One region of the Massilia sp. 9096 genome, then DNA from elsewhere that is predicted to be linked to it. Evidence: predicted binding sites of a transcription regulator. Region 1 holds the regulator's gene; each other region holds the start of a gene.

Region 1 (9,957 bases):
GCTGGGCTACCGTCACTGGGACGAGACGGCCAATCCGGTCTACAAGCTGTTTTTGTAAGGACTGGACGCGCATACAGTGCCGAAAAAGGTGTACGATACGCCGCTTTGCCGCCGCGCCGGCGATCCCGTGCGCAGCGGCAGGCAAACTCAGCCGGCCTATCGAGACTGAACCATGAACAATACTCCTGATCAATCGCCGCTCGGCAAAACCTCGGCTTACCAGACCGAGTACGCGCCCGAGCTGCTGTTTCCGATCCCGCGCCAGCAAAAGCGCGACGAACTCGGCTTGAAGGGCACGCTGCCTTTCTTCGGCGTCGACATCTGGAACGCCTATGAGCTGTCGTGGCTGAACATGCGCGGCAAGCCTCAGGTGGCGATCGCCGTCATCACGGCGCCCGCCGATTCGCCCAACATCGTCGAGTCCAAGTCGTTCAAGCTCTACCTGAATTCCTTCAACCAGACCCGCCTGGCCAATACCGACGCCCTGCTCGCCCTGCTGCGCGAAGACTTGTCGAATGCCTTCGGTGCGCCGGTCCACGTCGCGCTCACGCTGCCGGAAGATTTCGCCAAGCTCAAGATGGGCGAACTGGATGGCGTGCTGCTGGACCGCCTCGACATCGAAGTCGACAGCTACAGTCCGGCGCCCGAGCTGCTCAAGGCCAATTTTGAAGAAGCCGCGGTCGAGGAAACCCTGGTGTCGCACCTGCTCAAGTCGAATTGCCTGGTCACCGGGCAGCCGGACTGGGCCAGCGTACAGATCCGCTACGTCGGTCCGCAGATCGACCAGGAAAGCCTGCTGCGCTACCTGATCGGTTTCCGCGAGCACAACGAGTTTCATGAGCAATGTGTCGAACGTATCTTCAGCGACATCCTGCGCCAGTGCAAACCGAACAAGCTTGCGGTGTATGCCCGCTACACCCGGCGCGGCGGCCTCGACATCAATCCCTGGCGCGCGAATTTCAGCACCGGCAAGCCGCCGAATTTGCGCACCGCGCGCCAGTGAAGCCGATGGATCCAGGCTGAAATCCAGCTCGGCGCCCCCATCTGGCAGACGTGAAGTGTCCGTTTCGGGCCACAGCTGCCGGCCCGGAGGACAGACCCGGGGGCGCCGGGCAGCGCTGCGGGTCGCCAGAAAAATCGGCGAAACCGCTTGTCAACAAGTATTCCTTGCGCAAAATCCTAAATTCCATATAGGAAATTGCGTACACTCGGTCGTCATCCTTAAGCCAGGTCAGTAACGGTTTATGAGGGTGGCGTTACAGCTTATCGTACAGACGAGAATTCGAATTACACAGGCATAAAACAGGCCTATAATTCCCGCTCGCAAGCACCCCTGGTGCACCGCAATTGAAGCGTGTTATGACTAATTTAAGCAAAATCCTCTTGCTCGAGAATGTCCAACTCGACATCGAAGTGTCGAGCAAGAAGCGCGCCTTTGAACAGGCTGGTCTGATCTTCGAAAACAATCTGGGTATCGCCCGCTCGACCGTCACGGACAACCTGTTCGCGCGCGAGCGCCTCGGTTCCACCGGCCTCGGTCACGGCGTCGCCGTGCCGCACGGGCGTGTCAAGGGCAGCAAGAGTCTGAAGTCGCCGATGGCCGCTTTTGTCCGCCTGGTCGAGCCGATTCCCTTCGAATCGCCCGACGGCCAGCCGGTCAAGCTGCTGTTCTTCCTCCTGATCCCGGACCACGTGACCCAGCAGCACCTGGAAATCCTGTCCGAGATCGCCGAGCTGTTCTCGGACGAGGCGATCCGCACCGCGCTGGCGACCGATCCCGATCCGCGCTCGGTCCACGAACGCATCATCAACTGGCAGCCGAGCCTGCAGGCCCTGGGCTGAGCCGGCGACCATCATGCTGCAGACTCCGCTGACCATCCAGAGGCTGTACGACGACAACCGCGACAGCCTGCAACTCGGCTGGTTCGCCGGTTTTCCGGGCGGCGAGCGCCTGATCTCGGGCGACGCCGTCTCGGCCGCCGACCAGGTCGGCCACCTGAACCTGATCCACCCGGGCCGCATCCAGGTGTTCGGGCACCAGGAACTGAACTATTACCAGCGCCTGAAAACCGGCTCGCGCAGCCATGTGATCGGCGAGCTGATCGCGGGCGGCCCGCCGGCGCTGATCATCGCCCAGGGTCTCGATACCCCGCCGGACATCCTCGCCATCTGCGACGAGCAGAACATCCCGCTGTTCTCGACGCCACTGCCGGCGGCGCAGGTGATCGACTTCCTGCGCGTGTACCTGTCCAAGAAGCTGGCGCAGCGCGTCATCATGCACGGCGTGTTCATGGACGTGCTCGGCGTGGGCGTCCTGATCACCGGCGACTCCGGCCTCGGCAAGAGCGAGCTGGGCCTGGAGCTGATCTCGCGCTCGCACGGCCTGGTCGCCGACGACGCCGTCGAGTTCTCGCGCATTGCCCCCAACATGATCGAAGGCCGCTGCCCGCCGCTGCTGCAGAACCTGCTCGAAGTGCGTGGCCTGGGCCTGCTCGACATCAAGGCGATCTTCGGCGAGACCGCGGTGCGCCGCAAGATGCGCCTGAAACTCATCGTCCACCTGGTCAAGCGCGGCGCGCTGGACGAGGAAGTCGAGCGCCTGCCGTTCCACTTCCCGACCGAAGACGTGCTGGGCCTGCCGATCCGCAAGGTCGTGATCCCGGTCGCGGCCGGCCGCAACATCGCGGTGCTGCTCGAGGCCGCGGTGCGCAACACGATCCTGCAGTTGCGCGGCATCGATACGCTGCAGGAGTTCATGGAGCGGCAGCGGCAGGCAATGAGCAGCGATTAATGCGCTGCATTACAGTGCCGGCCCTCGCGGCCCGGCCCGCTCCGCAGGCGTGAAGCCATGCTTCACGAAACCCCTGCTCCGCCAGCGGCAGGCAATGAGCAGCGATTAAGCAGCATTCATCGCGCGTCTTTGACGAATTCATCGACAATTATTGCGGTATGATGCGCTCATGCGCATTGTACTCATCACCGGTATCTCGGGCTCCGGCAAATCGGTTGCCCTGAACGTCCTCGAAGACGCGGGTTATTATTGCGTCGACAATCTTCCACCCGCCCTGCTGCCGGCCCTGGTCAAGACCGTCGACGGCGACCCGGACAAGAAGATCGCGGTCGCGGTCGACGCCCGCAGCGCCGAGTCGCTGGCCGAGCTGCCGGCCACGGTCAGCACGCTGCGCGACGAAGGCCACCAGGTCAAGGTGATCTTCCTGACCTCGAGCACGCATTCGCTGGTCGCGCGCTTTTCCGAAACGCGGCGCAGCCACCCGCTGTCGCACGAACTGCGTCCCGGCGAGAACCCGGCGTCGCGCCGCACGCTGATCGAGTGCATCCTGGAAGAGCGCGACCGCCTGGGACCGATCGAAAAGCTCGGCCACGTGATCGACACCTCCGAGCTGTCGGCCAACAAGCTGCGTGCCTGGGTCAAGGAACTGGCCGAGGTCGAACACGCGCCGCTGACGCTGTTCTTCGAATCGTTCGCCTTCAAGCACGGGGTGCCGCTGGACGCCGACTTCGTGTTCGACGTGCGTGCCGTGCCGAATCCCTACTACGACCTGACGCTGCGCCCGCTGAATGGCCGCGACGCGCCGGTGATCGCCTTCCTCGACGCCCAGCCGCAAGCGACCGAGCTGCTGTCGGACATCCGCGCCTTCATCGCCAAATGGCTGCCCTCGTTCAAGAAGGACAACCGCAGCTACCTGACGGTGGCGGTCGGCTGCACCGGCGGCCAGCACCGTTCGGTGTACATGGCGGAGCGGCTCGGGGCGTATTTCGGCGATACCGAGCGCGTGGTGGTCAGGCACCGCGAGCAGCCGTAAGGCCTCGCGCGGGACTGCGCGTCACGCGCGCGCGAGGATCACAGATGGCGCAGCGGATGCGCCCAGTCCGGCCACACCGGTTCGAAAAAGCGCGCCACCATGTCCGGCGTGACCGCATCCAGCGCCGGCGGATTCCAGGCAGGCCGGTTGTCCTTGTCGATCACCAGCGCGCGTACGCCTTCCAGCACTTCGCCGTGTTCGAAGTTGCGGCGCACCACCGAACGCTCCATGCGCAGGCAGTCGGCCACGCCCATGGCGGCGCCGCGTTCGAGCATCTCGTGGGTCACGCACATCATCAACGGCGAGCGCTGGCGCATCGCCTGCAGCGCCTGCTGCGCGAACGGATCGTCGTCGCCGGCCAGCGCGGCCATGATGGCGGACACCGATGCCGCGCCGAAGTGGCGGTCGATGACGCTGCGCGCGGCTTGCAGCTTGCTCGCGCCGGCCTGCTGCGCAAACGGTGCGGCAAAGTCGCGCATGGCCGCCGGCAGTTGCGCACCCGGGGTCGCCTCGATCAATGCGTGCAGCGCGCCCATCTGCTCACCCGGCACGAACGCGTCCGCCAACCCGACATACAGCGCATCCGCCGCGCCAATTGTCGCGCCCGTCACGCCCAGATACACCCCCAGCTTGCCCGGCGCATGCGACAGGAAGTGACTGCCGCCCACGTCCGGGAACAGCCCGATGTTCACCTCCGGCATCGCCATCTTGGTCCGCTCGGTCACGATGCGCAGTGCGCAGTCGGGGCCGCCTTGCGCGATGCCCATGCCGCCGCCCATGACGACGCCATCCATCAGCGCGATGTAGGGCTTGGGATAAAAATGGATCAGGTGATTGAGCGCGTATTCTTCGGTGAAGAAATCTTCGAGCAGCGCGCTGCCACCGCCCGGCGTGGCACGGCCGGCTTCGTAAAAGAAGCGGATGTCGCCGCCCGCGCACAGCGCTTTTTCGCTGCTGCTGGCGATGACGACCGCATCGACCGCAGGATCGTCGCGCCAGAGCAGCAGGGTCTGCGTCAGCGCACGCACCATGTCGAGCGACAGCGAATTGAGGGCCTTGGGCCGGTCGAGGGTAAAGGTGCCGGTGCCGTTGGCAATGCGGGTCTGCACGTGTTCGCGGGTAGCGTCTGCGCTCATGATGTCGGAGATGGTTGATCTAGCCGCATCATAAAACGAAAAGGGCGCCAGTGCGCCCTTCGTCATGCTGTGCTGCGGACGGCGTCAGGCCGTGGCGGCTGCACTGTCTCCTTCATCCAGCATGCGCTTGTGTCCGGTGTGACTATGATTCTGCAGCATCTGCTTGTATTTGACGACCTGCCTGTCCAGGCGGTCCATCAGCATGTCGATCGCGGCGTACAGGTCGTGCGCGGCGCTGGCGATATGCAGGATCTTTCCCGCCACCCGCAGATTGATCTCGGCCTTTTGGCGTTTGTCTTTTTCGGTGAGATTGTCGATGCAGAGGATGACGTGGGAATCGATCACTTGATCGAAATGGCGGGTGATGCGTTCGAGCTTGTTCTGTACGTATTCACGGATGGCTGGGGTGACATCGAGGTGATGGCCGCTGATGGTGAGATTCATACACACACTCCTTTGAAGATACGCTGCCGCAAGCGTGCGCAGGAGCGCAACAGGCAGCGTTTGTTACAAGGATTTGCGAAGGCTAACGGGCGGGATCTTGAGCGCCTCACGGTATTTGGCGACCGTGCGCCGCGCAATGACCATTCCCTGTTCCCCTAGCATCTCCGCGATCTTGCTGTCGGATAAAGGGTTCTTGGGGTCTTCTGCTCCTGTGAGTTGTACGATGAGAGCCCGGATGGCCGTCGATGATGCTTCGCCTCCCGCCTCGGTGGCAACGTGGCTCCCGAAGAAATACTTCAGCTCGAACATGCCGTGCGGGGTCAGCATGTATTTCTGCGTTGTGACGCGAGAAATTGTGCTCTCGTGTAAACCTAGTGTATCAGCTATCTCGCGTAAAACAAGGGGCCGCATGGCAACCGCGCCGTGCGAGAAAAAGTTGCGCTGCCGTTCGACGATGGCCTGGGCCACGCGCAGGATCGTGTCGAAACGCTGGCGCATGTTCTTGATGAGCCACTTGGCTTCCTGCAGCTGCGCGCTCATCTGGGTCTCGGATTTGCCCTGCTTGAGCGCCTGCGCATACAGGCTGTTCACGCGCAGGCGCGGCATCACTTCGGGATTCAATTGCACGCTCCAGCCATCCTTGGCGCGGCGCACGATCACGTCCGGCACCACGAAGTCCGACACGTCCGAAGCGAACGCGGCGCCCGGGTGCGGGTTGCAGCGGCGGATCACGGCCTGGGCTTCGCGCAGGTCCTCGTCGTCGCAGTCGAGCGCCTTTTTCAGCTTGTTGAATTCGCGCTGGGCGAACCAGCTCAGGTAGCGCTCGACGATGACCAGGGCCATGCGCCGCGTCACCAGCGGCACGCCCGGCATGCGGCGGATCTGCAGCGCCAGGCACTCGGCGGCGCTGCGCGCGCCCACGCCCGCCGGGTCGAGGCTCTGCACCATCGACAGCGCGGTGCGCAGTTCGTCGAACTCGATCTCGAGCTCTTCCGGCAGGCGCGCGTGGATGTCGTCCAGCGATTCCTCGAGGTAGCCGTTGTCGTCGAGCGCGTCGACGATCAGCTCGACCAGGGCGCAGTCGCGCGCCGCGGCGCAGGTCATGCGCACCTGCTCCATCAGGTGTTCGCGCAGCGAGACCGGGCTGGCCTCGAGCTGCGGACGGCCATCCTCTTCCTCGCCGCCGCCGCTCGACCGGCCGCCCTCGCCCCAGTCGCCGTCGTGCTCGGCGGCGTGCACGTCGTCGCCGCCTTCGTGGCCCTCGCCCTCGGCGTTCGCGGCCGGCGCGCTGTGCTCGTCGCTGCCGTTGGCGTTGGCCGGGCTGGGAGCCTCGCCCGGCGTGGCCGGGGCGTTGTTGATGGCGCCGTCGCCCAGCAGGCGCACCGAGCGGTCGAGCGGATCGTCGAGCCGTTCGAGCAGCGGATTATCACTCAGGACCTGCTCGATTTCCTGGTGCAGCTCGAGAGTGGACAGCTGCAGCAGGCGGATCGACTGCTGGAGTTGCGGCGTGAGCGCAAGATGCTGTGATGTCTTGAGTTGCAGCGTCTGTTTCATAACTACATTCTGAAGTGTTCACCCAGATACACGCGGCGTACCGATTCGTCGGCGATGATGTCGTCGGGCCGGCCGGAGGCCAGCACCGCACCCTGGTTGATGATGTAGGCGCGGTCGCAGATGCCGAGCGTCTCGCGCACGTTGTGGTCGGTGATCAGCACGCCGATCCCGCGCTCCTTCAGGAAGCGCACGATGCGCTGGATCTCGATCACGGCGATCGGGTCCACGCCCGCGAACGGCTCGTCCAGCAGCACGAAGCGCGGATCGGTCGCGAGCGCGCGCGCGATCTCGACGCGGCGCCGTTCGCCGCCCGACAGCGACAGCGCCGGGTTCTGGCGCAGCTTGTCGATCTGCAGCTCGCCCAGCAGCTGGTCGAGGCGCTCGTTGATGCGCGCCTTGGACAGCGGCTTGCCGTTCTCGCGCTGCAGCTCGAGCACCGCGCGGATGTTTTCCTCGACCGTCAGGCGGCGGAACACCGAGGCTTCCTGCGGCAGGTAGGACAGGCCCATCAGCGCGCGCCGGTGGATCGGCAGGCTGCTGATGTCGGCGCCGTTGACTTCGATGGTGCCGGCGTCCGACGGCACCAGGCCGACGATCATGTAGAACGACGTGGTCTTGCCGGCGCCGTTCGGGCCGAGCAGGCCGACCACCTCGCCGCACGCGACTTCGAGCGAAACGTCGCGCACCACCAGGCGCTTGCCGTAGCTTTTCTGGAGACCCTTGACGACCAGGGTGCTGCCGCACGCGATCGCGGCTGCGTCGTTGCGCACCTCCATCACTTGTTCCCTGCCGCTGCCGGTTGCGCCGCGGCGGGGGTGGCGGCCGGTGTGGCCGCGGGTGCGGCAGATGGGGCGCCAGGCGCCGCCGCCGGTGCGGGCGCTGCAGCGCCGGCCGGTGCGCGGTGCGGCTGCAGCGTCATGCTGCCGCGGCCATTGCCGACCTTGTTCTCGCCGTTGGCGTCGTTGCGGCCGACCAGGACTTCCTTGCGGTTGTCGTACGAGATGAATTCGCTGTCCATCTCCTGCGTTACTTTCGTGCCGTCGAGCTGCTTGATGACGGCCTTCGAGAACAGCTTGACCAGGTCGTTGCGCTCGTCGTACTCGATGCGCTGGGCCTGGCCTTCGTCCCACATGTTGGGGCCGTCGTCGCGGTGCTGGCGGAAGGTGGCCAGCTTGCCCGGCGCAGCGGTCAGGATGAAGGTGCGGTAGCCGTCCGGGGTCTCCTGCACTTCGGCCTTGTCCGACTTCAGGATCATGGTGCCGCGCGTGATGACCACGTTGCCGGTGGCGATGTAGTTCTGCGTGACCTGGTCGACGTGGGCATCGTTGTAGTCGATCTTGATCGGCTTGAGGGCGTCCGCTTTCTCGGCCGATGCGGCCAGCGGCAACAGGAAGATGGCGGCAGCGAGTATTTTTTTCATGGGTGCTTGTCCTCTCTAGTAGGGCTTCAGCGCTGCTGGCGCGGCGGGAAAGTGGCCGTGCCGCGGCCGCCCAGCTGGATCTGTTGGGTTGCGTTGTTGGCTACCATGCCGATGGCGTCGACCTTGGCGTCGCCCAGCGTCATGGTGATCGGCAGTTGGGTCTTGGCGATCTCGTCGTCCGTCAGCAGCGTCATGGCCTCGGTGCGGATGCGCAGCGGCTGCAGCGCGCCCATGCCCGGGCGCGCCGGTGCGCCGGGACGCTGGATGTCGACGTTGCCGGCCAGGTCGACCTGGTTCTGGTTCTGGTTCACGTTCGCGCGCTCGGCGGTCATGGTCATGTGCGGGCGCTCGACCGTCATGCTCACCACGATCGGCTTGTCGATCAGGGAGGTGTTGTCGGCCGGGTGGTGGGTCAGGCGGTCGCCGGTGATCACGTAGCGCGGCTGGCCGGTCTCGGTCATGCGCACGAAACTGAAGTTGTCGATGATGTAGTCGGGCTCGTTGCCCGCATCGATGTTCGGCCCCGACTGGTCGCCCTGCATCACCTGCAGCAGCCAGAAGCTGCCGAACGCGGCGAACACCCCGAGCAGCATCAGGGCCAGCAGCGGGCCGCGGTGCGCGGTGCGCTTGTTGCGAGTGTTCGTGGCCATGGCCTCCATCCTTATCCGAAATACGGCGCGAGCGCCTGTTCGTAGGTGCCCTGGGCGCGCATCACCATGTCGCAGACTTCGCGCACGGCGCCGCGTCCGCCCGGATTCCTGGTCACGTAATGCGCGCGGTACTGCACGTCCGGATGGCCGCTCGGCACCGTGACGGCAAAGCCGACGCGCGACAGCAGCGGCAGGTCGATCACGTCGTCGCCGATGTAGCCGCACTCCTCGGCCGTGACGCCGGTTTTCTCGAGCAGCTCGGCAAACGCGATGCGCTTGTCGTGCTGGCCCTGGAAGACGTGGGTGATGCCCAGGTCGGCCGCGCGCTTGATCACGATCGGCGAGGTACGCGCGCTGATGATCGCGGTCTGCACGCCGCTGCGATTGAGCAGCTGGATGCCCAGGCCGTCCAGCACGAAGAACGTCTTGGTGATCTCGCCGTTGGCGTCGTAGGTCAGGCTGCCGTCGGTGAGCACGCCGTCGACGTCGAAGATCATGACTTTGACGCGCGCCGCGCGCTGCATGTGTTCCAGTGGGACGCCCATCAGATCACCTTGGCGCGGGTCAGGTCGTGGATGTGCAGCGCGCCGACCAGCACGTCGTCGGCGTCCGTCACCAGCATCTGGTTGATGCGGAATTCTTCCATCACGGCGACGGCGTCGACCGCCAGCTGCTCGGGGTGGATGCGGCGCGGATTGGCGTGCATCACGTCGCGGATCACGACCCTGGAAAAGTCCTGGGCCTTTTCGATCAGGCGGCGCAGGTCGCCGTCGGTGAACACGCCGACCGGGCGTCCGGCCTCGTCGACGACGGCGGTCATGCCCATGCCCTTTTCCGAAATCTCGAGCAGGGCCTGGGTCAGCAATGCGTCGGGTTTGACCTTCGGCACCGCGGCGCCGCTGCGCATGACGTCGCGCACGTGCGTGAGC
Region 2 (9,957 bases), 4.2 Mb from region 1:
TTCGACGTCGAGGAACCGGCCCTGTGGCTGAAGGACCTGACCGGCGCGATTCAAACCTGGATCGAAGTCGGCCAGCCCGAAGAACGCCGCCTCATGAAGGCCAGCGGCCGCGCCGAGCACGTGATCGTGTACAGCTACAGCGCTACCAGCCACATCTGGTTCAAGGGCATCGCCAAGCAGATCGATCGCGCCCGCAACATCAGCATCGTCAACATCCCGGCGGAGACCAGCGCCCAGCTGGAAAAAATGGCCAAGCGTAACATGCAGCTGCAGTGCACGATCCAGGACGGCCAGGTCTGGCTGACCGATGGCGAGACCACCGTGCAGGTCGAGCGTGACACGCTGCTGGCGGAACGCCGATAATCCCAGCGTCGCTCATTTCCTCAGGCAGATCATGTCCAAACCGCTTTACACTCCGATCCGCAATCTCGTGCTGGCGCTGGCCGGCTTGTGCGCAGCCCCGCTCGCGCTGGCCCAGGTCAGCGTCGGCGCGCCCTGGATCCGCGCCACCGTCCCGGCCCAGAAGACCGCCGGCGCCTTCATGCAGATCAAGTCCGTCAAGGCGGCGCGCCTGGTCGGGGTCAGCACCCCGGTGGCCGGCCGCGCCGAACTGCACCAGATGTCGATGGACGGCCAGACCATGCGCATGCACGCGGTCGACGGCGTCGACCTGCCGGCCAACCAGCCGGTCGACCTGGCCGCCGGCGGCTATCACATCATGCTGTTCGACCTGCAGCGCCAGCTGAAGGACGGCGACCAGGTGCCGTTGACGCTGCGCGTCGTCGATGCCGGCGGCAAGCCCGAAAACGTCACCGTGCAGGTGCCGGTCAAGCCGATCGGCTACGTCGCCCGCTAAAGCGGCTCAACCCGGCGTCGCGCCCAGCCGGCGCACGCTGCCCGACCCCATCATCGACCTGGCCACGCGCGGGTCGCCGTAGTAGCCGATGCTGCCCGAGCCCATCACGGTGGTGCTCAGGCTGTCGCGCACCCACACGGTGGCGTCGCCGGAGCCGGCGATGGTGACGTTGGCGCTTTCCGTGCGCACGCGCGCGAGGTCGATGTCGCCCGAACCGCCGACCGAGATCGACACCGTGCGCGCCGTGCCGCCCTCGACGCGCAGGTTGCCGCTGCCGCCGACACCGACCACGATCCGTTCGGCGTCGACCTTGCCGACCCGGATCGTGCCGGTCCCGCCGATGTCGAACCGTACCCGTGCGCCGTCCATGCGGTCGACGTCAATGTCGCCCGAGCCCGCCAGCGCAAGCCGGTCGAGCTGGCGCACCGTCACCAGCACGCGCAGCTTGTACGTACGGATGCTGACCGCATGGCGGGTGCGGATCTGCAGCGTGCCGTCTTCGACCGCGGTCTCGATCAGCGCCAGCAGGTTGTCGTCGGCCTCGACCACGATACTGTCGCGCTCGCCGCGGCGCACCTCGACCTTGCCGGCCAGCGCCATCGCCACCCCGGTGAAGTGGCCGGCGTCGCGCGCCTGCCGCGTGATGTTGCCGCTGCCCTCGACCTGCTGGTAACGCTCCCCGGCGAAGGCGCCGCCGTACTTGGCACTGGCGCCGGCGGCGAGGGCACCGAGCAGGAAGGTGCGGCGCTTGAAGGAATGAGGCGTGGTCGTTCGCATGGCAGGTTCCTTGTGGTGAGGGTGGATGGGGGCATCCTAGCGCCTGCGGCCCAGGCGGGCAGCGGCCATGCGACGAAATGCAGCCGGGGCAGGACAGGCTGCGTCGGGCATGTCGGCATCCCTTGACTTTTGGTTTCCGGCATTTTTACAACGTATTGACGCTATATTGTCCAGAAAGTTAGATTTACTGCTGGAAATGATGATATTCTGTAGGCGCTCTCCTACTTCGACCTCGTCATGGACAATCGCACCGCTCATATCCGTCAGATTCGTGCTACTCAGCGTTTCAAAATGCGTTTGGCCGGCGTGGCGATGCTCGGTGTCGTCATTTCCTTGGCGGGCGTGCTGGCGGGACATCAGGTGGCGCTGCAGTTCCCGGCGGTAACTTCCACGCCGGACAGCGCGCCGGCGCTGACGGCCGGCCGCGCCGTCGCCACGAGCACGGCGCCGGCGCAGGCGCCGGCAAGCCAGTCCAAGGCGCGCCGCGTGTATCCGTTTTCGATCGTGCCCGGCGGCGTGCTCGATCGCGCCGAGCTGGCGCATGTGATCGCGCGCGACAAGGTGGCGGCGGCGCACTATGCCGGCTTCCAGGCCGACCAGGCCAAGGTGGTCACGGTCGCCAAGGCGCGCGCCGTCTATGTGTCCTACCGCAAGAACGGCCAGGTGTACTGGACGTCGAAGAAAGTCATGCTGGCCGAAGGCGAGACCCTGCTGTCCGACGGCGCCAGCGAAATCCGCACGCGCTGCGGCAATCGCGTCTCCGAGGAGCGCCGCCTGCCGGTGGCGGCCGACGAGCCGGCGCCGGAAGTGCTCGACACCGCGATGGAAGCCGGCGACGACGAAGGCGGCGCCCAGCCGGCCAGCATGGCGCTGGGCGACGACGGCGCCGGCCCCGGCGGCATCGGCGCGATCCGCACCCCGGTGACCTTCGCCAACGGCAGCGCCCTGGTGCAGGCCGGCCCTGAGCGTACCTCCGCGCCGGCCACGCCGCTCGGCACGTCCGGCCTGCCGCGCACCTACAACGGCAAGCCCACGACGATCGCCGCGCCGCAGGCCGCCCAGGTCAAGCCGGTGCCGGTTTCCGGGATCGACCGCGCCAGCGGCGGGGTCGCGGTGGGGGCCCGGGGAAGCGGCGGCACCGGCACGCGCACGGCCGCCACCAGCGCCAGCGTCGACCCGGCGCCCGCCGATTCGACCAATCCGCTCGCCGGCACCGCCCCGGTGCTCGGCTCGATCGACCTCCCGCCGCCTTCGGGCACGCCCGAACTGCCGCCACTGACGGACACGCTGGCGCCGGTCCCGGCCGCGCCGCTCGCGCCGGCCCAGCCGGGCGCCGACACCGCCAACGTCCCCGAGCCGGGCAGCCTGTGGCTGAGCGGCATCGCGCTGGCGGCACTGGCAACCCTGCGCCGCAAGACGCGCCAGCCGCGCTGAGCCTCCCTCGCGCGCCGGCGCACGCCCGCGGCGCGGGTGTGGCGGCGAGTGCACGGCCGATCTTGATTGCCGAAAAAATCTCTTTCCGAATGGAACTTTTCGGGCATGCTGGTTTTATAATTCCTGCATCGACCGATTCCAATTGCACAAGCCAGCATGATCGAACACCACCAGTCCTCGCAGATTCCCACCCTGTCGTACATCGAGAACGAAGACCACCCGGTGTTCGGCACCCTGGTCGAGCAGATCCTGCACCTGCTGAATTCGAAACTGGTGTTCTCGGACGTCATCATCCACCAGAACAGCCCGCTGATGCTGCGCCAGCCGAAGGGCCTGGTGGCGGTCACCGATTCGCCGATCACCAAGGAAGAGCTGGAAGAATTCTTCGACGTCATCGAGCCGAACTGGGCCGAGCGCATCCAGGAACGCGCGTTCGACCGCTCGATCGACCTGCACACCGCGCGCATCCGCGCCAACTGCTTCAGCTTCCAGGGCAAGAAGCGCCTGGGCTGCGTGATCCGCCGCTTCCCGAAGGAGCCGCTGGCGCTGGGCGAACTCGGACTGCACCTTGACGAGCAGGAATTCGCGCGCCTGACCTCCGGCCTGGTGCTGATCATCGGCGACACCTGCCAGGGCAAGTCGACCACGATCGCCTCCATCCTCGACGAGATCAACCGCCAGCGCTCGGGCCACATCATCACCATCGAAGACCCGGTCGAGACCCTGATCCCGCAGCGCAAGTGCATCATCACCCAGCGCGAAGTCGGGGCCGATGCCGACGTCGGCAGCTACTACCTGGGTGCGCTGGACGCCTTGCGCGAACGGCCCGACGTGATCGTGATCGGCGAGATCCGCGACGCCCAGACCGCCCAGGAAGCGCTGGCGCTGGCCGAGAGCGGCCCGCTGGTGCTGGCCACGCTGCACGCGCGCTCGACCGAGCTGGGCCTGCAGAAGATGCTGCGCCTGCTGGGCAACTCGGGCGCGCAGAACCAGGCGCTGGCGCACGCGCTGCGCGGCGTGCTGTGCCAGGCGCTGCTGCCGTCCAGGCAGGGCAACCGCTACCACCTCGCGACCGAATGCCTGTCGGTCAGCCCGGCCGTGGCCGGCATGATCGAGGAGGGCGACCTGGGCGCGATCCGCGCCCACATGAACCTCGGGCGCACACCCGGCTGCCACACCATGAACAGCGTGCTGGAAGGCCTGCTGGCTTCGCACAAGGTGGGTGTGGACGACGCGCGTGCGGCGACCACGGACCGGATCGGGTTTGCGGAGATGGTGTAGGCCGGCTGAGCTGTGCAGGCCGCCGCCATGCGAAGACGTTGGGAACGGATGCGGCTTTTCCGCCAATAGCGACGCAGCGGCTTGCCGCGATCGGTTCAGGCGACGGGCGTCGGTTCGCGCAGCGGTTCGTCGCTCGTCTGCGTGGCGACGGCGGGGGCGGGCGCCGGCGCCGCCTCCTCGGTGATCATCAGGCGGTTGATGTGGCGGTCGAACTGGCCGGCCTGGCGGCATTGCACCGGCGCGTATTCGTACAGGAAGCAGGGCAGCAGCGCGTACTGGATGCCGAGCAGCAGGCGCGGCTTGCGCAGCGGCGCGGCGCCTTTGTGGATGCCCTTGGTGTCGATCAGGAAGCCGGTGCCGGCTTCGCCCTCGATCGACGTGACGCTCGCGTACTTGCGCGCGACCTCGGCGTCGGCATAGGGCCGCAGGCGCATCGGCATGCGCTCGCGGTGGCTGCCTTCGACGTAGACGTGGGGCCCGCAGTCGCTGTCGACGTCGGTCAGGTAGATCAGCAGCTTGGTGCTGCCCGGCTCCGAATCGCGGTGGAAGCGCTGCACGGTGTCGGCCGCCGTGCCGGCGCGCGCGGCTTGCGGGAACGACCAGCGCAAGCCGAGGCTGACGATGGTCGGTGTGAAGCCGAGGTAGTCGCTCACCAGGCCGATGACGGCGGGATCGTTGGCGATCTGCAGCAGGTGCGGGCAAGCGACGATGGTCTCGAGCGGGTAGTCGCCCAGGCTCGCTTCCTGCGGTACCTCGCCCAGGCGGAAGCGCCGGCCGCTCCCGCGCGCATCGACCATGACCTTGTCGTCCAGGTAGCGCAGCATGTCGTCGCATTGCGCCCGCGACAGCAAGGGTCCGAGCCGCAGGCAGCCGGCCGCGCGCAAGCCGGCGGCCGGGTGGCGCGCACCCTGCGCGGGCGGGTGCGCGGCGCCGCGGTGGACGCGCAACGCGGCCACCAGGACCCGATGGCCGATATGGCGCAGGGTCCGGCTGGTGACGATCCGATGGAGGTAGTAAAGCGCGAGCCTGAGCCGGGTGGCGGCGGAACCGCGGCGAAACGATGCATAGGTTTGCATGATGACCCCCGAATGACTGAAAGCGAGCCGCCACGCGACCGGCATCCGAGTTTAATTCAGTTCAGCAACTTTTCCTATCTGCATCTTTGTCTAATTGTCAGAATTTTGTATCCATCTCAAACGAACGTGCATGCATCCTGCATGACCGTTGCCGGATGCTGCTGCGCAGCGCGTTGAAGTACCGGTTCGGCTCGTCGATGGTGACGAAGCGCGTCACCGCAACGCTGCCTTCGTCGAAGCCGCCGCCGAATTCGGCCTGCCGGGCGTGGTTTGACTTACTGTTGCGTTACCACCAAGGGCATCACCAGCGCCTCGACGCGCATGGTCTCCTCGCCGCTGCCGCTGCCGCTGCCGCGCCGCATGCCGCGCACCGGCGCCGCCGATTCGTAGTCGCGCCCGATCGCCAGGCGGCAGCAGGCATCGGTCATCGGGCGGATCAGCGGCGACAGGTGCTCCGGCAGCTGCAGCCGCCCCCGTCGCAGGGGGATGGTGCTGACTACGCCTTCGACCAGGATGCGCACCGCGTCGTGCGCTTCGCTCAGGGTCAGCATGTGCGAAACGTTGCCGTAGGCGTCGCCGTAGGGCGCGCAATGGCCCGGCGCCGCGATCTTCCAGGACAGCACCTGCTGTTGCGGCCCGGCGCGCGGCGTCGGGTGCCGCTGCTCGATGCTGTAGGCTTGCGGCTGGGTATGGCGGTACAGGGTTTCGTGGCGGATCGACAGGTGCATCTCAGGCGCCCAGGGGCACGAGGAAATCGCGGCTGATGCCGTTGCCGAGCGCGTAGACGTTCTTCATGAAGCGGTCCAGCGTGGCGTCCAGCCCGGCCTCCAGGACGTCTTCGATGCGCGCGAATTGCAGTTCGGCGTGCATCTTGCCGGCCAGGCGCTCGGTCTCGGACGAGACGTCGTTGCGCACCGCCTTCAGGTTCGCGACCACCTGCTCCATGCAGGCCAGCAGCGAGCGCGGCATGTCGGCGCGCAGCATCAGCAGTTCGGCCACGCGCGCCGGGGTGATCGAGTCGCGGTAGACCTTGCGGTAGATTTCGAAGCCGGCCACGGAGCGCAGCAGCGCGGCCCAGTAGTAGAACTCGCGCTGGGTCAGCACGTCGTGGTCGTCTGACGAAGGGGCGGCGCCTCTGGTGCGGTGGTACTTCACGTCGAGCAGGCGCGCGGTGCTGTCGGCGCGCTCCAGGAAGGTGCCGAGCTGGATGAAGTACAAGGCCGCGTCGTTGAGCATGGTGCCGAGCGTGACCCCCCGCGCCAGGTGGCAGCGGTGCTTGACCCATTCGAAGAAGGCGCCGGGGTCGGCGCTCGCATCCATGCCGCCGCGCACGCGCTCGGGCAGTTCGAGCCAGGTGGCGTTCTGCGTCTCCCAGAGTTCGGTGGTCAGCACCCCGCGTACCGCGCGCGCGTTCTCGCGCGCGGCGGTCAGGCAGGCCACGATCGACGAGGGGTTGGACGGATCGCGCACCATGAAGTCGAGCACGTTCTCGACATCGAGCGCGCCGTGGCGCGCGTCGAAGGCGTCCTGCAGCTCGGAGATGCCGAGCATGGCGCGCCAGGCCTGCTCGGTCTCGAGCCTGGACTGCGGCAGCATCGAGGTCTGCAGCGCGACGTCGAGCATGCGCGCGGTGTTCTCGGCGCGCTCGGTGTAGCGCGCCATCCAGTACAGGTGGTCGGCGGTGCGGCTCAGCATGTCGTGTGCTTCCTCATTCTTCCAGAATCCAGGTGTCCTTGGTGCCGCCGCCCTGCGACGAGTTCACCACCAGCGAGCCTTCGCGCAGCGCCACGCGCGTCAGGCCGCCGGGCACCATCGAGATCGTCTTGCCCGACAGGACGAACGGGCGCAGGTCGATGTGGCGCGGCGCGATGCCGTTCTCGACGTAGGTCGGGCAGGCCGACAGGGCCAGTGTCGGCTGGGCGATGTAGCCGTCCGGTCTGGCGATCAGCCTGCGGCGGAAATCCTCGATCTGCGCGCGGCTCGCGCTCGGGCCGATCAGCATGCCGTAGCCGCCGGCGCCGTGCACTTCCTTGACCACCAGCTGTTCCAGGTGGGCCAGCGTGTAGGCCAGGTCGGCGGGCTTCCTGCACTGCCAGGTCGGCACGTTGTTCAGCAGCGCTTCCTCGCTCAGGTAGAAACGGATCATGTCCGGCACGTAGGGGTAGATCGACTTGTCGTCGGCCACGCCGGTGCCGATCGCGTTGGCCAGCGTCACGCGTCCGGCGCGGTACACCGACAGCAGGCCGGGCACGCCCAGCGTCGAATCCGAGCGGAACGCGAGCGGGTCGAGGAAGTCGTCGTCCAGGCGCCGGTAGATCACGTCGACGCGGCGCGGGCCGCGGATGGTGCGCATCCACACCGCGTTGGCGTTGACGAACAGGTCCTTGCCCTCGACCAGCTCGACGCCCATCTGCTGGGCCAGGAAGGCGTGCTCGAAGTAGGCCGAGTTGTACATCCCCGGCGTGAGCACGACCACGGTGGGGTCGTCGACGCCTTGCGGGGCCACGCTGCGCAAATTGTCGAGCAACAGGTCCGGGTAGTGGTCGACCGGCGCGATGCGGTGGCGCGCGAACAGTTCCGGGAACAGGCGCATCATCATCTTGCGGTCTTCCAGCATGTACGACACGCCGGACGGCACGCGCAGGTTGTCTTCCAGGACGTAGAACTCGCCCTGGCCGGCGCGCACGATGTCGACCCCGGCGATGTGGGCGTAGATGTCGCTGGCCACGGTGATGCCCTGCATCTCCGGGCGGTATTGGGCGTTCTGGTAGATCTGCCGGGCCGGGATGATGCCGGCCTTGACGATGTGCTGGTCGTGGTAGATGTCGTGCACGAACATGTTGAGCGCCTTGACCCGCTGCACCAGGCCGGCCTGCAGCGCGCTCCACTCGTGCGCCGGGATGATGCGCGGGATGGTGTCGAACGGGATCAGGCGCTCGGTGCCGGCGTCGTCGCCGTACACGGCAAAGGTGATGCCGACGCGGCGGAACGCCAGGTCGGCTTCCAGGCGCTTGCGTTCGATGCGCTGCGGGTTCTGGCCGCGCAGCCAGGCCTCGAACTCGCGGTAGTGCTCGCGCGTCGCCCCACCTGCCGTACCGCCGCTCGTCATCTCGTTGAAGAAGTCCCGCATGCCGCCACCCCCGTATCTTTTTATATGATCAACATACAAGAAGCATGCCAAACCAATCCGGCGCGAAATGCCCTACGCTGGTGCGCGCCGGCCTGCATGGGTGCGGGGCGGGGTGCGGCGCGCACCCGCGCGTGGCACGGCCGGCGCCGCATGCCGTGCGCCGCAGCCGGGCCATCGACAAACTGCCCGGCAAGGCGTCGAATCGTGCTAGCCTGATTGCCGCATGCGTCGCTGCTCGTTTCGCTTCAGCCGATAGAAAGGGACCATACAATATGCATCGTTTGCGCCATGTGCTTGCCGTCCTGCTGGCCTGGTCGCCGCTGGCGGCGGGCGCCGCCCAGGAGGCGACGCCGGACACCGGCCGCGTCGAAGTCAGCAGCACGCGCGACCCCGAACTGCGTTCCTATACGCAGATGCTGAAAGGCTTGCAGGCCTATCGCGACAAGCATGCGCTGGCGCCGGACTCCGAGATGTATTTCATCCTGATCCCGAAGTCGAAACAGGTCGGGATGCAGGGTCTCAAGATGCGCCTGGCCAGCGACGACGATTCGATCGACATCCCGGTCGACGCGGGCGGCAGGTTCAAGCTGCCCCTGGTCGAACAGAAGCGCGACGGCGAATACGACCTGATCCTGGACCGGCCGAAAGGGCTTTTCAGGATCAAGCCTTATGTGAAAAGCGCCCAGCTGCCGCCCGACACCAAGCGCCTGGGGGATCTCAGGCTCGAATGCAAGGTGCGCTGGGCCATCGAAAAGCAGGAAGTGACCCGGGTGTTCCTCACCTATGTGAACCTGGTAGGCACCGGCGATCCATGCACGTCGCGTGCGGTGTCCGTCATGTTCCTTGCGCCGCTTGGCATCGACGCGGTGACGCTCGATACGCCCGGGCGCACCATCGCGCTCAAGGTGCGCGACTACGAAAATTATGCGCTGCCCTTGTGGGACGCCAGCCTGGCCGACGATAGCCCGGTCCGCTACACGAGCGGCGCGGCGCCGTCCGGCAACGTCAATCCGGCGGCACCGCCCGGTTCGCGTTGACCTCGCTCGGCGTCACGGCGCGCGCCGCGTTGCCCCAGCTGGCGCGCACGTAGCTGATGACGGCGGCGGCCTCTTCGTCGTCGAGCAGCGTGCTGAATGGCGGCATGCCATAGGGGCGCGGATTGCCGGCGGTGGCCGGCGCGAAGCCGCCGTTCAGGACAATGCGGATGGCGTTGACCGGTTCCGCCGCGCTCACGACGCGGTTGCCGGCCAGCGGCGGATAGATCGTCTGGCCGTCGCCCTCGACGCCGCCGCCGTCCTTGCCGTGGCAGTCGGCGCAGTGCCGGGCATACAGCCGTTCGCCACCCTTCATGAGCGCATCCGGCGCGGCGGCGGCCGGCGCGGTTGCCGCGTGCCGGCCGGGCG
Region 3 (9,957 bases), 600 kb from region 1:
CATGGCCGGCTGGACCACGGTCTCGAACAGCCAGCCCTGCAGGGCGGCGAACCAATCGAGGAAAGTCTGGATCATTGCGGCTTCGTTGTCTCTAACTGATAGTCCGGATGGGCATGCAGTGTAGCGAAACAAAAACCTTTTTGCTTGAGGCCGACGAGCAGCGGCTCCAGGTCGGCCGGCGCCCACGGGTCCTTGCGCGACCAGATGCCCATGTGGGCCATGAAGATGTCGCCGGCCTTGAGGTTGTCGAGCGCGCGCTTGAGCAGCACCGCGTTGGAAAACTGGCTGCTCGACGTCTCGTCGCCGGAAAAGCCGGCCGGCGCCCAGCCGACGTGCTTGTAGCCGCAGCTGGCGACCGCCTTCAAAATGTTGGGCGAGGTGTGCCCGCCGGGGGTGCGGAAGTACGGGTCGATGTGGCGCCCGGTCAGTTCCGTAAAGCGCGCGTCGACGCGGCGGATCTCGTCGCAGTACTGCTGCCGGGTCCAGGTTTCCGGCTTGCCGCCGTGCGCGCCGAACTGCGGCTTCACGACGATGCGACCGTCGGGCAGGTCGCGCTGGAAGTAGACGTGGTCGAAGGTATGGCTGCCGAAGGCATGCCCTTCCGCCACCCGCGCCTTCCAGAACGGCGCCCAGGACGGGTCGAGCGACCAGTCGCCGCGCACCGTCTTTTCGTTGGCCAGGAAAAACGTCGCCTTGACGTCGTGCTTGTGCAGCATGCCGGCGATCAGCTCGGCCTGCGACTGGCTGCCGGTGTCGAAGGTCAGGTAGATCGTGCCACTGCAGGCCGCGGGCGCCGCGGCGGCGGTATCGGCCAGCGCGTGCGCATCGGCGTCGCAGTTGACACCGGTGGCGCCGAACAGCGCCGCCGACAACAGCGCCGCGGTGCGCTTGAGGAAAGTCAGGCGGATCACAGGCGCGGCGCCGAGTTGGCGAAGAACACCCCGTGCGGCGAACGGCCGACCGGGATCAGTTTCAATACCTTGCGGCTGGCCACGTCGATCACGGCGACCTTCTTGATCCAGCGCAGCGTCACCCACAGCGTCTTGCCGTCGTCCGTCAGCTCCATGCAATCGGGTCCGCCCGGGACCGGGATCATGCCGACGTTTTCCAGCGTGTTCTGGTCGATGATGTTGATCGAGTTCTGCACGCGGTTCGACACGAACACGTGGCGCTTGTCGCCGACCGCGCGGAAGTTGTGCGCGCCCTTGCCGGTCTTGATGTGCTTGACGCTCTTCTGGGTGCGCCAGTCGATCACGTCGACGTAGTCTTCGCCCATGATCCCGACCAGCAGGTATTTGTCGTCCGGGGTCATGACGATGCCGGCCGGCAGGCGCCCGACCGGCAGCGTCCACTTGATCGCGCCGGATTTCAGGTCGATCGCGCTGACCTGGTCGCTGTCCTGGCGGGTGATGAAGGCCGTGGTGCTGCCGGCGTCGAAGGCGATGTGGCTGGGCATGCGCGGCATCGGGATGCGATGGCTCAGCGCCAGGTTGTTGTTTTCGTACTTATAGATGTCGACGCGGTCCAGGCGCAGCGCGGTCGCGACGAAATACTTCTGGTCCGGCGAAAAGCCGATCTGGTACGGGTCGAGCACGTCCGGCAGGCGGCGCTGCACCTTGCCGCTGAGCGGATCGAGGAAGATCAGCTCGTTGCCGACCGAGCTGGCCACGATCAGCGACTTGTTGTCCGGCGTCGCCATCAGGTGATGCGGCTCCTTGCCGACGGCGAAGGTGCCGTTGTCGGCGCCGGTCGCCTGGTCGAGCAGCTGCACGGTGGCGTCGCGCGAATTCAGGACCACGACCACGTTCGCATCGGCGGCCTGGACGGCGAACAGCGAACAGAAAGCGGAGAGGACAAGCTTGGAGAGACGGCGCGGCATGGCTGGACAAAGGCCCGGTGAACGAAAAATGTAATTCTACGGGGAAACTTTGACCGGGTAATGACCGAGTACATACAAATCTGCGTTTTGGCGCGCCGCCGCAACACCCTCTCCGTAAAGCGTGGTGGAGTCGTCAATAGTGCTTTGTCATGCCTTGCATTACAATCGCCCTTCGACTAAACAAAGGGAACATCATGTCCACCAACACTACCAATTCCGGCCTGCAATATGAAGACACCGTCGTCGGCAGCGGCGAAGAAGCCAAGGCAGGCCAGTACGTCACCGTGCACTACACCGGCTGGCTGCAGAACGACGACGGCAGCGCCGGCGCCAAGTTCGACTCGAGCAAAGACCGCAACGACCCGTTCCAGTTCCCGCTGGGCGCCGGTCACGTGATCAAGGGCTGGGACGAAGGCGTGCAGGGCATGAAGGTCGGCGGCGCGCGTCGCCTGATCATCCCGGCCAGCCTGGGCTATGGCGCACGCGGCGCCGGCGGCGTGATTCCGCCGAATGCCACGCTGATTTTCGACGTGGAACTGCTGGGCGTCTAAGAGGGTGTAGACAAAATCAATAACGTAGCTGTGGCATGCTATCCCGATGTGGAAGGAGCATGCCATGGCAACGAAACATCCACTCGACGGTACTAAGCCCTCAAGCAACGTTGGCGGCAGGCCGCCGGCGTTGAAGCCTGAGCATATCGCGATTTTGCACGACATCGTGACGGAGCGCGCCCAAGCCAGTTTGCATGAAATCGCCGACGAGCTGCATCGCCGCTGTGGGTTACGCGTTTGCGATGCAACGATTCGACGCGTGCTGCGTGCGCAAGGCATCGTACGGCTCAAGCCAGCGCGCCGCGCGCATACGGAGCGAGCTGAGGGCGCCAAACGGTATGGCTACACGGCAGCGCACCGACGCGAGGATATTTCCCCATACAGCACCAATCTGACAGATGCCGAGTGGGAGCTGGTCGCTGATTTGTTCGAGCGATTACCAGGAAAACGCGGCACGCCTGTGCATTACAGCCGCCGCGATCTGGTAAATGCGTGCTCGTATGTACTGCGCACGGGTTGCGCCTGGCGGCTGTTACCCGAGACGTTTCCACCTTGGCAGGCGGTCTACAAGGCATTTTCGCGCTGGGTCGAAGCCGGCGTATTCGAGCAGATGCAGGACCGGCTGCGCGAACAATGGCGTGCACGAATGGGACGCGCGAGTACGCCGGCCGCAGCAGTGATCGATGCACAGTCCACTCGCGCGTCGCCACAAGGTGGCGAAAGCGGATTCGATGCAGGCAAGAAGGTCAAAGGACGAAAGCGCAATCTCGTCGTCGATACAATGGGGCTGCTCATCGCAGTCACGGTGACCGCCGCGAGCGTGCAGGACCGAGATGCTGCCGCAGCCGTGGTTGCGCAAGCGTGCGCCAAGAGCCCTCGGCTCGAAAAGCTTTACACCGACGGCGCGTACGGTGGGAAGTGCGCCCATGATATCGAGCAGGCGCATCATATTCGTGTCGAAGTCGTTCGTCGTCCAGGTAACAGCACGATCGGAACGCTGCACGATCCCAAGACGACATCTGAGCCAACTGCTGTTATCAACTCAGGATTCACGATCCTGCCCAAACGCTGGGTCGTTGAACGAACCCACGCTTGGACCGAACGCTGGCGCCGCACAGTGATGCATCACGACCGCAAACTCGCGGTATCAGCGGCTTGGGTTTGGCTGGCCGAGGCACGTATGCTACTCAGCAGGCTCGCTTATCAAGGTTGATTTCGTCCACACCCTGTAAGCGCGCGTAACAAAATCCCCCATGGCTGCGTTGCATCGTCTCGCGGTACTAGCGTACTGTCTGCGCCGATGCGCCTTGCCTTGGGGGCGCTGTTAGACGGTCCAGGCCACCGAGTCACCGAACGCCTGAGCGTTTCCTCTAAAATCCTTGCAACTCAGGGGCGATTCCGGCGCGATGCGCTAAGATGACCGGAGTATTGACCGTCTATCAAGGAGTCACCATGAGTTTGCAAGATCAGTTCGCCCAGGCCCAGACCGATTCGAAAAACCTGCCGGAACGCCCGGACAACATGACGCTGCTGAAGATCTACGCGTTGTTCAAGCAAGGCGCGAACGGCGACATCAGCGGCGAGCGTCCGGGCTTCACCGACATGGTCGGCCGCGCCAAGTACGATGCCTGGGCGGCCCTGAAAGGCACGTCGCGGGAAGACGCGCAGCAGCAGTACGTCGACCTGATAGCAGAATTGAAAGATTGATGCTTGAAGGGCTGATGCCAGCCCTCCCCCGGCGGACTACGCAAACACCTTGCGCATGTTGTCCGCCACTTTCTGCTCGATGGTGGGCGCAAATGCGCTCATCATGAGTCCCAGCTTGATCCTGATCAGCGCCTCGCGCCCGCCGAGCGTCAGCGTGCCATCCACGCCGGCACGCTCGAACTGCAGCACGTCGCCGACCCACTTGCACGCCAATCCATAGTCCGAGGACAACTTGTCCGCGACCTTCTGAGCCGCCGCGCGCGCCGCGTCCGGGCTCAGGCTGTGGGGCTGGGTGATGCTGATGTCCGCCATTCGGCTATCCTTCCTGGATTCGGTTACAAAAGAACAGCTCGCCATGATGCCAGCTCCGGGCCGCCAATGCCAGGGGCATGAAAAAACCGGCCGAAGCCGGTTTTTTTCGAGTACTGCGGGGAAGTCGAATCAGTTCGACTTGCGACGGCGCAGAGCAGCCAGGCCCATCAGGCCGGCACCGAAGATCGCCAGCGATGCCGGTTCCGGCACGTTCGACAGCTTCAGCTGGCCGCCGTTGTTGACGTAGAAGTAAGCCGGCGGGTTGTTGACGGTGTTGGCCGAACCGGTCAGCGCTTCGCGCGCGGTGGCGCTCGAGGCGTTGCCCAGGTCTTCGGACGCGTTGGTGGTCACGAAGCCGAAGGTCCAGCCCACCGGCAGCGCGGTGCCGTTGGCATAGGTGAACACGCCCGGTGCGAAGAAGGTCGACTTGAAGTTCAGGGTCAGCTGACCGTTGCTGTTCGGGGTACCGTCCGGGTTGATCGCGCCGCCGCCGCCAGCCACCTGGGCAAAGGAGGCGATCAGGGTGCCGGTCGCTGCGCCGTCACGGTTGGCAGCAGTTGCGCCAACGCCGTCGTAGGTCTGGGCAGCGTTGTAATAGATGTTCAGGACGCCGCCGGCGTTGAAGGTGATGCGGCCAGCCGACAGGCTGCCGGTGCCGTTGCCACCCTGGAAGTCGCCGGTCAGCTGGCCGACGCCCCCGAACAGCGAGGTGCCGGCGTTCTTGGTGGTGATGTTGAAGATACCGTTGTCGGTGAAGGTGAATGCGTCACCGCCGTTGCCGAAGTTGTTCTGGACGAAGCTGTCGCCGTTGAAGCCGAGCTGGTTGATGTTGGTGATGGTCTGGCCCGGCAGGTGCAGCTGCCAACCGAACAGTTGAGTGTCTGCCTGAGCCGACATGGCTGCCACGGCGACTGCGGTACCTACCAGAGCTTTGATCATTGCACGCATTTCATCTTTCCTTGTTGTCGGGGATATTCCCTTTTGATAATTTCCTATAAGCAGGTTCTGTGCCAGCATGACTAAGTTATTGATTTTCCTCAATACTCATGAATTTTGGCAACGAGCAAAAATGCCGACTGTAAAGATTTCCGACACGCATCTTGCGTGATGGACAGAGGGTTTGCTTCTAGCCAGTGAGCACTTGATTCTTCTCAATGCCGGTTTCGGGCAAGGGAAGACCATGCGGTAGATCAGGCCTTCACCAGGAGTACGCCATGGAATCGCCCGTCATCCCGCCGCTCGGCTTCGTTCCGATGCCCACCGCCCCCTATCGCCAGCACCGCAAGGCGGCCCAGTTGCTCGACCAGCCTGGCCGGCCGCGCCCTGGCGACCCGGCGCCGTCCAGCGGAGCCGGCGACGGCCAGGGCGGCGATGTGCCCCTGCCGTATGCCTTCGGCGCGCGTGTCCTGATGTGGAAACAGGATCCGTCGGTGTCCGAGATCGGCACCCGCAAGGCGTTTTTACCGGGCGTTGTGCTGGCCGGACCGCGCGACGCCCGCATCGCCATCGACGATCCGAACATTCCGAAGGTCGAGCCGAACGCCTTCGGCGACTTCGTCACCATGCCCGATACGCCTCAGTTCGACGCCGTTCACACCTTCGCCGTGGTGCGCCAGACGCTCACGATGTACCAGCGCGCGCTGTCCGCGGCCGGCGCCGAAATGCCCCTGCCCTGGCAATGGAACAGCAGCGTCGACACCTCGCCGCTGCAAATCCATCCCTACGGCTTGCCGAACGTGATGAATGCCTTCTACAGCCGCTCGCAGTGCTGCCTGAAGTTCGGCGATTTCGCCCAGGCCGGCGGGGGCGCGGGCGCGGCGCCGGACGAGGCCGTTCGCATCTACACCTGCCGCTCGTTCGACATCGTTTCGCACGAGACCGGCCACGCCGTGCTAGACGGCCTCAAGCCGCAATGGCTGAACGCCGACAATCCGCCCCAGACCGGCGGCCTGCACGAATCCTTCGGCGACCTGACCGCGATCTTCCTGGCGCTGTCCCAGCTCGACCAATGCGACGCCGTGGTGGCCCAGACCAAGGCCCGGCTGCACGACAAGACGTTTCTGGCCGATATCGCGGAGCAGTTCGGCTTGGCGCTCGGCAACACCAACGGTTTACGCAACGCCGACAACGACCTGACGCTGTCGCAGGCCGGTACCGAAGTCCACGCGATCTCGCAGGTGTTCACCGGCGCCGTCTACGACATCCTCGCCGACGTGTTCGCGTTCGAGCGCCGGCCCGCGTTCGAGGATTGCGCCAGCGTCCTGCATCGCAGCGCCGCCTGGCTGCGCGGCCTGCTGCTGCGTGCACTGATCGCCGCGCCGGAACGGGCGGCCACCTACGCCGACGTCGCCAACGAGATGCTGCGCATCTGCCAGGAAGACGGCAAGCCGCCCGCCTATACAGACTTCATCCGCCAGCGCTTCGCCCAGCGCGAGGTGCTGGAGGTGCCGGCCGAACTGGCGGCCGCCCTGGCCGGCCAGGCGCATCCGCCCGGCCTGCGCCTGGCCGCCTGCGTCAGCGATGCGCCCGGCGCACGCCAGGACCGCCGGGCCTGCTGCGGCACCATGAATCTGTCCGAGTACTACGACGCCGAACGCGTGCTCGACGCCGAGATGCAGGCGCTGGCGCGCTGGTGCGCGGCGCATGGCCGCTCGGGCCCGGCCGGCGCCGGCCAGCCGAGTACGCAGGCGATGCTGGCCGGCGTCGCCGTCAGCAGCACCGCCACGGATGGCGATGGCGCCGCCGTCACCACCGAAGTCGCGGCCTTGGCCGTGCTCGATCCGGCGCCATGAAAATCACCGCCAGAACCAGCGGCGGCTTTGCCGGCCGCAGCGACTGCTTCGAGCTCGATACCGGCTGCCGCGGCGACGGCGCCGCGATCGAGGCCCTGCTCGATCAGCTCGACTTTTTCACCGCGCCGCCGCCTGCGGCCGCCGGCGCCGACCTGGTCCGCTGGGAAATCACCGCCGACGACGGCCAGCGCTGCCATACCGTCGTCCTGCACGAGGACGGCGGCCTCGACCAGGCGCTCTGGCCGGCCCTGCTCGCGCACCTGCGCGCGGGCGCGCGTACGCCCGAAGCCTGAGCTGCCGGCTCATCCGCACAAATTTCCGCAAGATCCGGAACCTGCCGGGCGTACCCATCACATTTGCTTATGTGTATTGTGTATAAGTCTGATTTGTCCTAGGCGCAGAATTGCCCTAAAATACAGTGCTTTGCCGCGTCCGGCGAACTCCCACTCACATCACATGCCGCCGCTTTCGGCCGGGGGCCTTGAAAACGTATTGATAGGATTGTTATGACCCACGTTGTTACCGAATCGTGCATCCGTTGCCGCTACACCGATTGCGTGGATGTATGCCCGGTAGATTGCTTCCGGGAAGGCCCGAATTTCCTCGTGATCGACCCGGACGAGTGCATCGACTGCGCCGTCTGCGTGGCCGAGTGCCCGGTCAACGCGATCTACGCGGAAGAAGACGTGCCGTCGGACCAGCAGCAATTCATCAAGATCAACGTCGACCTGGCGCGCAACTGGCCGTCGATCACCAAGACCAAGCCTGCCCTGCCCGACGCCGAAGAGTGGAAGGACGTCAAGGACAAGCTGGGCGAACTGGCGCGTTAATCGCTCACCCGCCGACCCGGCATTGTCCGGGTTGCGCTGCGAGGCCGGTCCCGGCAAATCTGCCGCAATCGTGGCACACTAGCGCGCTACGCCAGTGTTGCGAGCACCGCTTTCCGCCTCGACCGACCGCCAAGCCAAACAACATCGACAGGAAAATCCCACAACCATGACTATCAGCGCTACGCCCGAAGTGGGCACCATCGCTCCCAACAGTTCCTTTGCCGGCGCCATCGAAGCCGATGCCGTGATCATCGGCGCGGGCCCGGTCGGCCTGTTCCAGGTGTTCGAACTGGGCCTGCTGGAAATCAAAGCCCACGTGATCGATTCGCTGCCGGCCGTCGGTGGCCAGTGCGTGGAACTGTACCCTGACAAGCCGATCTACGACATCCCGGCCGTGCCGGTGTGCACCGGCCAGGAACTGACCGACAACCTGCTCAAGCAGATCGAGCCGTTCGAGCCGACCTTCCACCTGGGCCAGGAAGTCACGACCGTGCAGCGCCGCGAAGACCAGCGCTTCAACGTCGAGACCTCGACCGGCACCCGGTTCATCACCAAGACCATTTTCATCGCGGCCGGCGTCGGTTCGTTCCAGGCGCGCACCATCAAGGTCGACGGCATCGAGAAGTTCGAGAACAGCCAGCTGTTCTACCGCGTCAAGGATCCGAGCCTGTTCGACGGCAAGAACCTGGTCATCTGCGGCGGCGGCGACTCCGCGCTGGACTGGGCCCTGAACTTCGTCGGCAAGGCCGAGTCGGTCGTGCTGGTGCACCGCCGCGACGACTTCCGCGCCGCCCCGGCCTCGGTCGCCAAGATGAAGCAGCTGTGCGACGAGTACGAGATGCAGCTGATCACCGGCCAGGTCACCGGCTTCGACGAGCGCGACGGCAAGCTGTCGGAAGTCAAGGTCACCGGCGCCGACGGCGTTACCCGCCGCGTGCCGCTGGACATGCTGATGGTGTTCTTCGGCCTGTCGCCGAAGCTCGGCCCGATCGCCGAATGGGGCCTGGACATCGAGCGCCGCCAGCTGAAGGTCATGGACACCGAAAAGTTCGAGACCAACGTGCCGGGCATCTTCGCCGTGGGCGACATCAACACCTACCCGGGCAAGAAGAAGCTGATCCTGTCGGGCTTCCACGAAGCCGCGCTGGCCGCCTTCGGCGCCGCGCCGTACATCTTCCCGGACAAGAAGATCCACATGCAGTACACCACCACCTCGCCGAAGCTGCACAAGATCCTCGGCGTCGAGACGCCTGTGTTCGACTGATCGTTCCGTTACAGTCTTACGACATACCGAATGCCCCGCCCCGAGCGGGGCATTGTCTTATGTATCGCACTTAACGAACTGCGTATAACGAAGTGTGATAAAACGACTGCAACGAACCATTTTCAGATTGGCGAGATGCAAGTGTTGCCGCACGTTAAAATAAGCCTATAATCAACCGCATACGTAGCGCAAACGTTTATTTATTGCGCACAGAGTCACGAAGGAAAACCTATGCTTTATCAACTGCACGAGATGCAACGCTCCTTCCTGAACCCGCTGATGCAGTGGGCCGATGCCTCTGCCAAACTGTTTTCGAATCCAGTCTCCCCGTTCGCGCATACCCCGTTCTCGCAGCGCATCGCTGCCGGCTACGAACTGATGTACCGCCTCGGCAAGGACTATGAGAAACCTGCTTTCGGCCTGACCTCGACCACGATCAACGGGAAGACGGTGGGCATCGTGGAACAAACGGCTGTCGACAAGCCGTTCTGCAAGCTGCTCCATTTCAAGAAAGACCTGCCGGACGCGGAGTTCGCCGCGCTCGCACAACCGACCGTGCTGGTCGTGGCGCCATTGTCGGGCCACCACGCCACGCTGCTGCGCGACACCGTGCGCGCGCTGC

What was found. The regulator sigma-54, encoded in region 1, starts transcription at its own class of promoters, with help from an activator protein. The targets are predictions, from matches to a motif close to TGGCANGNAANCTGCTTT.
Positions count from the first base shown of each region.
Region 2: FA90_RS03030 (circularly permuted type 2 ATP-grasp protein) is a predicted target of sigma-54. The motif match lies at 8,587-8,604, and genes of this name have one in related genera.
Region 3: FA90_RS23935 (PEP-CTERM sorting domain-containing protein) is a predicted target of sigma-54. The motif match lies at 5,445-5,462, and genes of this name have one in related genera.

Region 1 is NZ_JQNN01000001.1:4,872,857-4,882,813, reverse strand. It holds gene ilvA (threonine ammonia-lyase, biosynthetic) at 1-58, shown strand, start outside; gene queF (NADPH-dependent 7-cyano-7-deazaguanine reductase QueF) at 173-1,003, shown strand; gene FA90_RS21200 (PTS sugar transporter subunit IIA) at 1,360-1,842, shown strand; gene hprK (HPr(Ser) kinase/phosphatase) at 1,856-2,791, shown strand; gene rapZ (RNase adapter RapZ) at 2,961-3,824, shown strand; gene FA90_RS21185 (enoyl-CoA hydratase/isomerase family protein) at 3,863-4,960, opposite strand; gene hpf (ribosome hibernation-promoting factor, HPF/YfiA family) at 5,045-5,404, opposite strand; gene FA90_RS21175 (RNA polymerase factor sigma-54) at 5,468-6,958, opposite strand; gene lptB (LPS export ABC transporter ATP-binding protein) at 6,961-7,728, opposite strand; gene lptA (lipopolysaccharide transport periplasmic protein LptA) at 7,734-8,378, opposite strand; gene lptC (LPS export ABC transporter periplasmic protein LptC) at 8,405-9,028, opposite strand; gene FA90_RS21155 (HAD family hydrolase) at 9,040-9,573, opposite strand; gene FA90_RS21150 (SIS domain-containing protein) at 9,573-9,957, opposite strand, start outside.
Region 2 is NZ_JQNN01000001.1:688,022-697,978, forward strand. It holds gene FA90_RS02990 (YaeQ family protein) at 1-363, shown strand, start outside; gene FA90_RS02995 (copper chaperone PCu(A)C) at 395-856, shown strand; gene FA90_RS03000 (head GIN domain-containing protein) at 863-1,633, opposite strand; gene FA90_RS03005 (PEP-CTERM sorting domain-containing protein) at 1,925-3,067, shown strand; gene FA90_RS03010 (type IV pilus twitching motility protein PilT) at 3,227-4,348, shown strand; gene FA90_RS24745 (phytanoyl-CoA dioxygenase family protein) at 4,444-5,424, opposite strand; gene FA90_RS24750 (transglutaminase N-terminal domain-containing protein) at 5,700-6,152, opposite strand; gene FA90_RS03025 (alpha-E domain-containing protein) at 6,154-7,119, opposite strand; gene FA90_RS03030 (circularly permuted type 2 ATP-grasp protein) at 7,133-8,554, opposite strand; gene FA90_RS03035 (hypothetical protein) at 8,827-9,591, shown strand; gene FA90_RS03040 (cytochrome c) at 9,560-9,957, opposite strand, start outside.
Region 3 is NZ_JQNN01000001.1:5,471,240-5,481,196, reverse strand. It holds gene FA90_RS23970 (sterol desaturase family protein) at 1-75, opposite strand, end outside; gene FA90_RS23965 (polysaccharide deacetylase family protein) at 72-860, opposite strand; gene FA90_RS23960 (cytochrome D1 domain-containing protein) at 908-1,879, opposite strand; gene FA90_RS23955 (FKBP-type peptidyl-prolyl cis-trans isomerase) at 2,074-2,430, shown strand; gene FA90_RS25960 (IS5 family transposase) at 2,495-3,643, shown strand; gene FA90_RS23945 (acyl-CoA-binding protein) at 3,883-4,137, shown strand; gene FA90_RS23940 (polyhydroxyalkanoic acid system family protein) at 4,174-4,449, opposite strand; gene FA90_RS23935 (PEP-CTERM sorting domain-containing protein) at 4,579-5,346, opposite strand; gene FA90_RS23930 (hypothetical protein) at 5,664-7,241, shown strand; gene FA90_RS23925 (protealysin inhibitor emfourin) at 7,238-7,534, shown strand; gene fdxA (ferredoxin FdxA) at 7,748-8,071, shown strand; gene FA90_RS23915 (NAD(P)/FAD-dependent oxidoreductase) at 8,238-9,335, shown strand; gene FA90_RS23910 (polyhydroxyalkanoate depolymerase) at 9,567-9,957, shown strand, end outside.